Regions from separate parts of the Actinoplanes sp. NPDC024001 genome, predicted to be linked through region 1. Evidence: riboswitches for the same ligand, from Rfam matches in the RefSeq annotation. Region 1 holds a riboswitch; the other holds the start of a gene.
What was found. A riboswitch is a leader RNA that binds a small molecule or an ion and turns the genes downstream of it on or off. The one in region 1 is predicted to bind cyclic di-GMP.
Positions count from the first base shown of each region.

Region 1 (4,411 bases):
CAGCATGGTCGCGTACGGCATCCTCAACACCGCCTTCGTCACCATGGGTTCCGGTCTGGCGATGGATCGTGAGGACGGCACCCTCAAGCGCCTCCGAGGCACGCCGATGCCGGCTTCGGCGTACCTGATCGGCAAGGCCCTGCTGGTGCTCGTGCTGAGCGTGGCCGAAGCTGCCGTGCTGATCCTCTGCGGGGTTTTGATCTTCGACATGCCGCTGCCCGGCGCGGCGCACTGGGTGACCTTCTCCTGGATCTTCCTGCTGTCGGTGATCTGCTGCTCGCTGCTCGGCATCGCGGTGAGCGCGCTGGTGAAGAACGCCCGCAACGCCGGCGCGATCCTGAACGTGCCGGTGGTGGCGCTGCAGTTCGTCTCCGGTGTCTTCATCCAGCCGATGAGCCAGCTGCCGGACTGGCTGGAGAAGTTCGCCTCGCTCTTCCCGGTCCGCTGGATGGCGCAGGGTTTCCGTTACGTCTTCCTGCCGGACGAGGCGAAGGCGCAGGAGATCGGCGGCGCCTGGGATCTCGGCGGAGTGGCCATGGTGCTCGGCATCTGGTGTGTGATCGGATTGGTCCTGTGCCTGGTGACGTTCCGGTGGAGCACGCGAGACCGATGAGCGCCACCCCGTCCCTCAAGCTCTGGGACCTGTACTTCCTGGTGATCGCGGTCGCGGTGGCGACCGCGACACTGCTCGCGGACTGGCAGTCGCCGTGGCGCCGGGCGGTCGCGGTCGGCGCCATCGCCGGCATGGCGCTGCTCTACGTCCTGGCCGCCCGCCCGCTGATCCTGCGCGACACGCAGAGCACCCTGTCACTGCTGGTCAGCCTCGTGTACCTGCTGCTGTTCGGCACGGCGATCGCCTGCGTGCCGCTGACCACCTGGCTGATGTTCGCGGTCATCCCGGTCTTCTTCATGCTGCTCCCGCTGCGCCGGGCGATCGTCCTGGTGGTGGTCGCCAACCTGATCCCGGTGGTGACCGAGCTCTGGGCCGACCCGGGCGGCATCGCGATCGACCTGGTGATCGCGGCCATCTCCACCGCGGCCGGGGTGTGCATCGGCGTCTGGATCAGTGGGATGGCGGAGCAGAGCGAGCAGCGGGCCCAGCTGATCGCCGAGTTGGAGGCCAGCCGGGCCGAACTGGCCCGGCTCTCCCACGAGGCCGGGGTCGCGCAGGAGCGGACCCGCCTGGCCGGCGAGATCCACGACACCCTCGCGCAGGGCTTCACCAGCATCATCACGCTCATCCAGGCCGCCGACCCGTCGCTGCGCGACGAGCGGCTGGCCCTCGCGGTTCGCACCGCGAAGGAGAACCTCGCGGAATCCCGCGCGATCGTCGCGGCCCTCTCACCCTCGGCACTGGCTTCCTCTTCACTGCCCGATGCCGTACGACGCCAAGCGTCCCGTTTTTCGCGGGAGGCGGGGGTGCCGGCTACGTTCCGTCAGACCGGGGACGCCCGTGACCTGCCCACCCGGGTCGAGGTGGTGCTGCTGCGGGCGGCGCAGGAGGCGCTGACCAACGTGCGGCGGCACGCCGGTGCCTCGGAGACGGCGGTGCTGCTGGCGTACTCGCCGGAGACGGTGCGCCTGGTCGTCCGCGACGACGGGTGCGGCTTCGACCCGGCCCTCGAAGGCGGTTACGGCCTGCCCGGGATGCGGTCGCGGGCCGCCGAGGTCGGCGGGACCCTCACCGTGCACAGTTCCGGGGAATCCGGCACCACCATCGAACTGGAGATCCCCGCATGATCCGCATCCTGCTCGTCGACGACCACCCCGTGGTACGGATGGGCCTGCGCGGCATGCTCGACGCGGAACCGGACCTGACCGTGATCGGCGAGGCGTCGTCCGGCGCGGAGGGGGTGGAGCTCGCCCTCGCCGAGCGCCCCGACATCGTGCTGATGGACCTGCGGATGCCCGGCGGCGACGGGGTGGACGCGACGTCGCGAATCCTGTCGGCTTCCACCGGGGTCCGGGTGATGGTGCTGACCACGTACGAGTCTGACCGTGACATCCTGCGCGCGATCGAGGCCGGCGCCTCCGGCTATCTGCTGAAGGACGCGTCGCCGGCGGAGCTGGCCGACGCGGTCCGCGCGGCCGCCCGCGGCGAGACGGTGCTGGCCCCGAGCGTGGCGTCGACGCTGGTCCGGCAGGTCCGCAGCCCCGCCCCGCCGGCGCTGTCGGCGCGCGAGACCGAGGTGCTGCGCCTGGTCGCCGGGGGCCTGACCAACGCGGAGATCGGCAAGCGCCTGTTCATCAGCGAGGCGACGGTCAAGACGCACCTGCTGCGCGCCTTCAACAAGCTGGACGTGGCGGACCGGACGGCGGCGGTCACCACCGCGATGCGGCACGGGCTTCTCTGACGCTGCAGGGTCACAAGATCACGGTTGGTGGCGGCGTGGCCTGACGTCCCTCAAGTGCCCCCTGCAGGCTGCTGGGGGATTTAGGAGAAAAATTCTGTTCCGGCGGTAAGGGTGGGTTAGGCCGGTTAGATTACGGAAGGCGCGACCTCATCTGGATCTTCGATCCAGTGTTTGCGCAGCTCAACCCGGTAATAGCGCCCTCAGGCGCGGTACCCGAACAGGCAAACCCGCTGCGAGGCGGGGACGCAAAGCTAGGGGCCTCCCCGAACGGAGGTAGCCCAGCCGCCGAAGGAGAAAGAAACACATGCGCTATCAAGAAGCCCATGCGGCCAAGAGCGGCTCGGTTCCGTTCGCGCTGCTTGGCATGAGGTCCGTGCGAACGGCCCTGTCCGCGGCCGTCGCCGGAATCATCGGTCTGGCCCCGGCCGTGCTCATCTCGTCCCCGGCCATGGCGGCCAACGCGGTTGCCAATGATGTCGCCTTCACCGCGACGCCGCTCGTGGTCACCGAGGGCGGGGTTGCCAACCTCGAGCTGACCTGGGTGGGCACCACCACCGGTAGCACGCCGGAGACCGACCTGACCTGGAACACCGAGCCGACCGGCAGCACCGCGACTGCGGCGTCGGACTACAACGCCGTCAACACCACCACGTTGACCTTCGATCCCACGACCAAGAAGGTGACGCTGCCCGTCACCACGCTCGGCGACTCGGTCGACGAGGCCTCGCCGGAGACCATCACGGTCAACGTCTTCGACCCGTCGGGAAGCACCTCCACCCCGATCAAGACGGCGACCATCAACATCACGGATGACGACCCGGAGCCGAGCTACACCTTCACGGCCAACCGGACGAGCATCCCCGAGGACGGCGGCACCGTGACGGTCACCGCCCGCCTCTCGACCGCCTCCGGTCGCACGATCAACATTCCGTACACCACGGCGGACGTGACCGCGAAGGCCGGTTCCGACTACGCGACCGCCTCGGGCACACTCACGTTCACGCCGGGTGACACCGAGGAATCGTTCGCGGTGACGGTCACGAACGACAACGTCTACGAGGGTGACACCCCGCAGACCTTCACGATCACCCCGAGTGCGGCTGACGGCGTGGCGGCGACGGCGTCGCCGATCACGGTCGGCATCGTCGACAACGACGCCATTCCGACGGTGGGCATCGGCGTGCCGACGACCAACGCCAGCAGCCTGAACGAGGGCGGCACGCTCAACTTCCCCGTGACGATCAACCGGGCGTCCGAGAGCCCGATCACGGTCAAGTACAGCACCACCGACACGGCGACCCCGGCCTCCGGCCACGGTGGCGCCACGTCGGGATCCGACTACACCGCCGTCTCCGGTCAGACGCTGACCTTCCCGGCCGGGTCCACGAGCGCCCAGACGGCCAGCGTCATCACCAAGAACGACACCCCGCTCGACGAGCTGACCGAGGACGTCACCGTCGCGCTCAGCGACGTCTCCGGCGCGACCATCGATCCGGCGGCGTCGAAGGCGCTCGGCTACATCACCGACATCGACTCGACGGGACCGGTCGCCAGCCTGGCCGCCGCCTCGAAGACGGTGGCTTCGGAGGGCAACACCGGCACCAAGAAGCACACGTTCACGGTCACCCTCAACCAGGCTTCCGGCAAGGAACAGAAGATCGCCTGGACCGCGGTGAACAGCTCCGGCGTGTCGGCGGAGACGGGTAAGGACTTCACGGCCGGTTCCGGCACCCTCACCTTCGCGCCGGGCGAGACCTCGAAGACCTTCGAGGTCGACATCCTCGGCGACCTCATCGACGAGGGTGACGGCGAGTCGTTCACCGTGACACTGGCGCCGGGCTCGGGTGCCACCGCGACCATCGCGACGGGGAACGCGAGCAATGTCGTCACCATCACTGACGACGACGCGAAGCCGACTGTCAGCCTCCAGACGAGCGACCTCAAGATGGCGGAGGGCAACGGTTACTCCGCTGCGCTCCTGCAGGTCAACCTCTCCAACCCGAGTTCGCAGGCGGTCGACTGGACCGTGGCGGCCGCGACCGACCCGGGTACCGCCA
Region 1 is NZ_JBEZZB010000023.1:29,129-33,539, forward strand. Features, by position in the region: gene AB0F81_RS11900 (ABC transporter permease) at 1-613, shown strand, start outside; gene AB0F81_RS11905 (sensor histidine kinase) at 610-1,740, shown strand; gene AB0F81_RS11910 (response regulator transcription factor) at 1,737-2,354, shown strand; cyclic di-GMP riboswitch class I at 2,565-2,644, shown strand; gene AB0F81_RS11915 (Calx-beta domain-containing protein) at 2,728-4,411, shown strand, end outside.

Region 2 (4,411 bases), on a different contig from region 1:
GCTGATGCCGCCGGTCCGCCCGCTCCAGAACCCGAGGCTGCTCACCTCGGTGTAGGCCATGTCGAACTGCCCGCCGATCGCCCTGATGTAGGCCCGGCCGTCCTCGACGGTGGCGTCCTCCTGCTTGGTCCGGACGTCCCAGCTGACGATCTTGGTGACGCCCTGCGGGCTGCCCTGCAGCGAGATCACGCCACCGAACGAGACGATCGACACGAAGCCGTCAGACGTGCTCGCCATGCGCAGCACCAGGCCGCCCGGGTTGGACAGGCTCAGCTTGGCGCCCGAGTTCAGGTAGATGTTCTCGGTGAGCAGGTAGCTGCCGTCCTCCTGGCGGACGAACGTCTGCGGGGCGAGCTTCAGCAGGTCGGTCACGGTGTAGGGCTCCCGGCGCTGGGTCAGCACCAGGGTGTAGCCGTCGCCGGTGGCGAGACGGTACGGGTTGGCCCAGCTCTGCCCGCGCATCGCCGCGACGGCGGCCACGGCGCGAACCTGGTCGATGCGGGAGTCCTCGGCTGCCACCAGGGCGGCCTGCCGGTCGGCGGCTTCGGTGTCCACTGTGGCACCGGCGTTCTCGGCGAGCGCCGGGGTCGCCAGCGAGAGACTCGCGGCGACGGCAGCGACGGTGCCGGCCAGGTATCGGGTCGTCATGTCAGGCCTCCGCGCCCACGGGCTCGCGGGTCAGGGTCGAGGCGTTCTGGCCCTCGCCGCCGATGCTGTCGGCGGTACGGGTCAGCCAGCCCTGCTTGTTCATGGTGAGGAAGGCGTAGAGCTTGATCGGCAGCGCGATGAAGATGACGACCAGGGCGGTCACCGGCAGGAGCAGGATCTCCTGCGGGTGGCGGCGCAGGTGCGAGTAGCCGCGGATGCCCCGGCCGAGCAGCAGCCAGATCAGGACGAGCACGATCGAGTGCACCGAGAGCTCGAGCCGGCTGAAGATCAGGTAGGCCAGGGTCATGCCCATGGTGACCGGCGTCAGCAGGATCTGCAGGACGGTGATCTTCGTGACCATCGGCACCCGCCAGAGCCAGCCCTTCCACAGCGCGGTCAGGTAGCACCGGTACGAGTTGCGGCTCCACCGGACGCGCTGCTTCACGAAGGCGCTGAACGAGGAGGGGAACATCGAGAGGGCCTTGGCCGAGGACTGGTGCACGGTCTTGTAGCCCTGAGCGAGCACCAGCCAGGTCAGGCGGCCGTCGTCGCCGGCGACGCACCGCCGGCCGAGGAAGAACTCGTCCTCCAGATGCGGCAGGACCGGCATGATCGCCGAGCGGCGGTAGGCGGCGGTCCGGCCGGAGAGGCAGGCGACGGCACCGGCGCGGCCCATGGCCGGCACGTAGTCGTAGTAGCGCAGGTTGACCAGCCAGTCGGCGACCCGGCGCCAGATGCTGGTGGTGCGCTGGTAGACGTTCTGCTGGGTGCCGACGCCACCGACCGCGGGGTCGATGAAGGGCATCTGCACGGCGTCGAGCAGGCCGGGCGTCCAGCGGGTGTCCGAGTCGGCCAGCACGACGAGCTCGGAGGTGGCGGCACGGATGCCGACGCCCAGGGCGGACCGCTTGCCGCGGTGCACGAACGGGATGACCTTGAGCCGGGGGTCCTCGACCTCGCCGAGCCGGCGGATGACCTCGTGGTCCTCGACGTCCGGCACGATGATGAGCTCAGTCGGGTTCTGGCTGAGCCAGGTGTCCAGGCACTCGATCAGGATGTCCGGGTCCTCGCGGTAGGCCGGGACGACCACGGAGACCGAGGTGCGGAAGTCGTTGACGGTGGGGCGGGCGAACCGGGACAGCACGGCCCGGTAGATCCAGAGGAACCAGACGAAGATGCCGGCCAGACCGAGCGGCATGATGTCACGCCAGCTCATCTCACCGAAGGTTTCGACCGTTGTGGACCAGACGACGTCGAAGAAATGGGACACGGTTCTCCCTAGGAGCCATGGACGAACGCAGGGGGGAGCGCCGGCTCCGGGCGAATGCGCGCAGGGGCACTCAGCTCGCGGGTCGGCGGTGTGGGGCTGCCGTCGGGAACGGCGGGAAGGCGATTACGCAGTCAGAGCAGAACTGCTCGGAAGTCCGGGCCGCTTCGAGGGCGCGGGGGGAGGCACCTGGCTCGTGGTGCCGTTCGAACTGCGTGGTGCATGAGCGATCTCCTTGGATGACCAAGGACGTCGGTTTCGCCTCTGGCTCCCCGCCGGACATGGGCGACCAACTCGCCCGGCGGATCTTTGCCTCGCCCACGGCCCCCTGTGGGCCGTCTGGGAATATCCTGCCTTCGCCCTATTTTTCCGGCATCGGCTGATCGGCTGAATTCCCGTTGGATCTTGGTTTAACCCGAAGGCTCTGAAATGTCCGTTCGGGTTGGGTTGGCGCCGGTGATCCGGGTGGATCACCGGCGCCCGGTGTCAGCGGGTGTGGCCGTTGCCGGTCACCACGTACTTCGTCGAGGTCAGTTCGGGCAGGCCCATCGGGCCCCGCGCGTGCAGTTTCTGCGTGCTGATGCCGATCTCGGCGCCGAAGCCGAACTCGCCGCCGTCGGTGAAGCGGGTGGAGGCGTTGACCATCACAGCCGCGGCGTCCACGCCCGCGACGAAGCGCCGGGTCGCGGTCGTCGACTCGCTGACGATCGCCTCGGTGTGGCCGGTGCCGAACCGGCGGATGTGGTCGAGGGCGTCCTCCAGCGAGTCCACGATGGCCACCGCGATGTCGGGGGAGAGGTACTCGGTGCCCCAGTCGGCCTCGGTGGCCTGGACGACCGCGTCGCTGTAGCCGGCCACCCGGGCGTCGCCGTGCACGGTGACGCCCTTGACCTCGAACTCCTCCAGCACCAGTGGCAGGAACGAGTCCGCGATCTCGGTGTGCACCAGCAGCGACTCCGCGGTGTTGCAGGTGGAGTAGCGCTGGGTCTTGGAGTTGACCGTGACCGCGAGCGCCTTCTCCAGGTCGGCGGCGGAGTCGACGTAGACGTGGCAGTTGCCGACCCCGGTCTCGATCACCGGCACCGTGGACTGCTCGACCACCGTCTTGATCAGCGAGGCGCCGCCGCGCGGGATCAGCACGTCGACCAGGCCGCGGGCCCGCATCAGTTCCTTGACCGAGTCACGGGTGGTGGCGTCCAGCAGCTGGATGGCGTTGGCCGGCAGGTTGGCGTCGGCGACGGCCTTGCGCAGCACCGAGACGATCGCCGCGTTGGACGAGAACGCCGAGCCGGAACCGCGCAGCAGCACCGCGTTGCCGGACTTGAGGCAGATGCCCGCGGCGTCGGCGGTCACGTTCGGCCGGCCCTCGTAGATCATGCCGACCACCCCGAACGGCACCCGGACCTGCCGCAGCTCCAGCCCGTTCGCCAGGGTGGAGCCGCGGACCACGTCACCGACCGGATCCGGCAGAGCGGCGAGCTGACGCAGGCCGTCGGCCATCGCGGCGACCCGCTCCGGGTTCAGCGTCAACCGGTCGATCATCGCCTCGGACAGGCCGTTCTCCCGGCCGTTGGCGATGTCGACGGCGTTGGCCGCGACGACGTCGTCGGTGCGTTCCACCAGCCGGTCGGCCATCAGCAGCAGCGCCTGGTCCTTCTCGGCGCGGGTGGCTGCGGCCAGGTCGATGGCGGCGACTCGGGCTGCGGCTGCCTGTTCCAGCACGCTCATGACAAACCCCTCTTATAAGAGCACCAGGTCGTCGCGGTGGACGACCTCTCGTTCATAACCCGGGCCGAGCTCCGCGGCCAACTCCGGTGTCGACCGGCCCAGCAGCGGGGGCAACTCCACCGCGTCGTAGTTGACCAGACCACGGGCCACCGGGACACCGGAACCGGCGTCGACCAGGTCGACCGGGTCGCCGGCCGCGAACGACCCGTCCACCGCGGTGATCCCGGCGGGCAGCAGCGACTTGCGGCGGGCCACCACGGCCGCGACCGCACCGGCGTCCAGGTGCAGGCGCCCGCGCGGGGAGGTGGCGTGGGCCAGCCAGAAGAGCCGGGCGGCGGGTCGTTTCCCGGCGGCCTGGAACAGGGTCCCGACCTCCTCGCCGGCCAGCGCCGGACCGGCCATCGGCGCGGCGGTCAGCACCACCGGGATGCCGAATCCGGTGGCGATCCGGGCCGCCTCGACCTTGGTCACCATGCCACCGGTGCCGACCCCGGAGCGGCTGGGCGTCGCGATGTTGATGTCCGACAGGTCGGACTCGTCGGCCACATAGGAAATTCGGCGGGACGACGGGTCCGCGGGGTTGCCGGTGTAGAGCGCGTCCACATCGGAGAGCAGCACCAGCAGGTCGGCGTCGACCAGCGCGGCGACCAGCGCGGCCAGCCTGTCGTTGTCACCGAAGCGGATCTCCTCGGTGGCGACCGTGTCGTTCTCGTTGACGACCGGCAGCGCGCCCAGGTCGAGCAGCTTGCGCAACGTCCGGTACGCATT
Region 2 is NZ_JBEZZB010000151.1:7,154-11,564, forward strand. Features, by position in the region: gene AB0F81_RS39655 (right-handed parallel beta-helix repeat-containing protein) at 1-648, opposite strand, end outside; gene AB0F81_RS39660 (glycosyltransferase family 2 protein) at 650-1,918, opposite strand; cyclic di-GMP riboswitch class II at 2,157-2,241, opposite strand; gene AB0F81_RS39665 (glutamate-5-semialdehyde dehydrogenase) at 2,402-3,643, opposite strand; gene proB (glutamate 5-kinase) at 3,656-4,411, opposite strand, start outside.
Region 2: it holds a riboswitch for cyclic di-GMP, as region 1 does, so the genes downstream of both, AB0F81_RS39660 (glycosyltransferase family 2 protein) here and AB0F81_RS11915 (Calx-beta domain-containing protein) in region 1, are expected to answer to the same signal.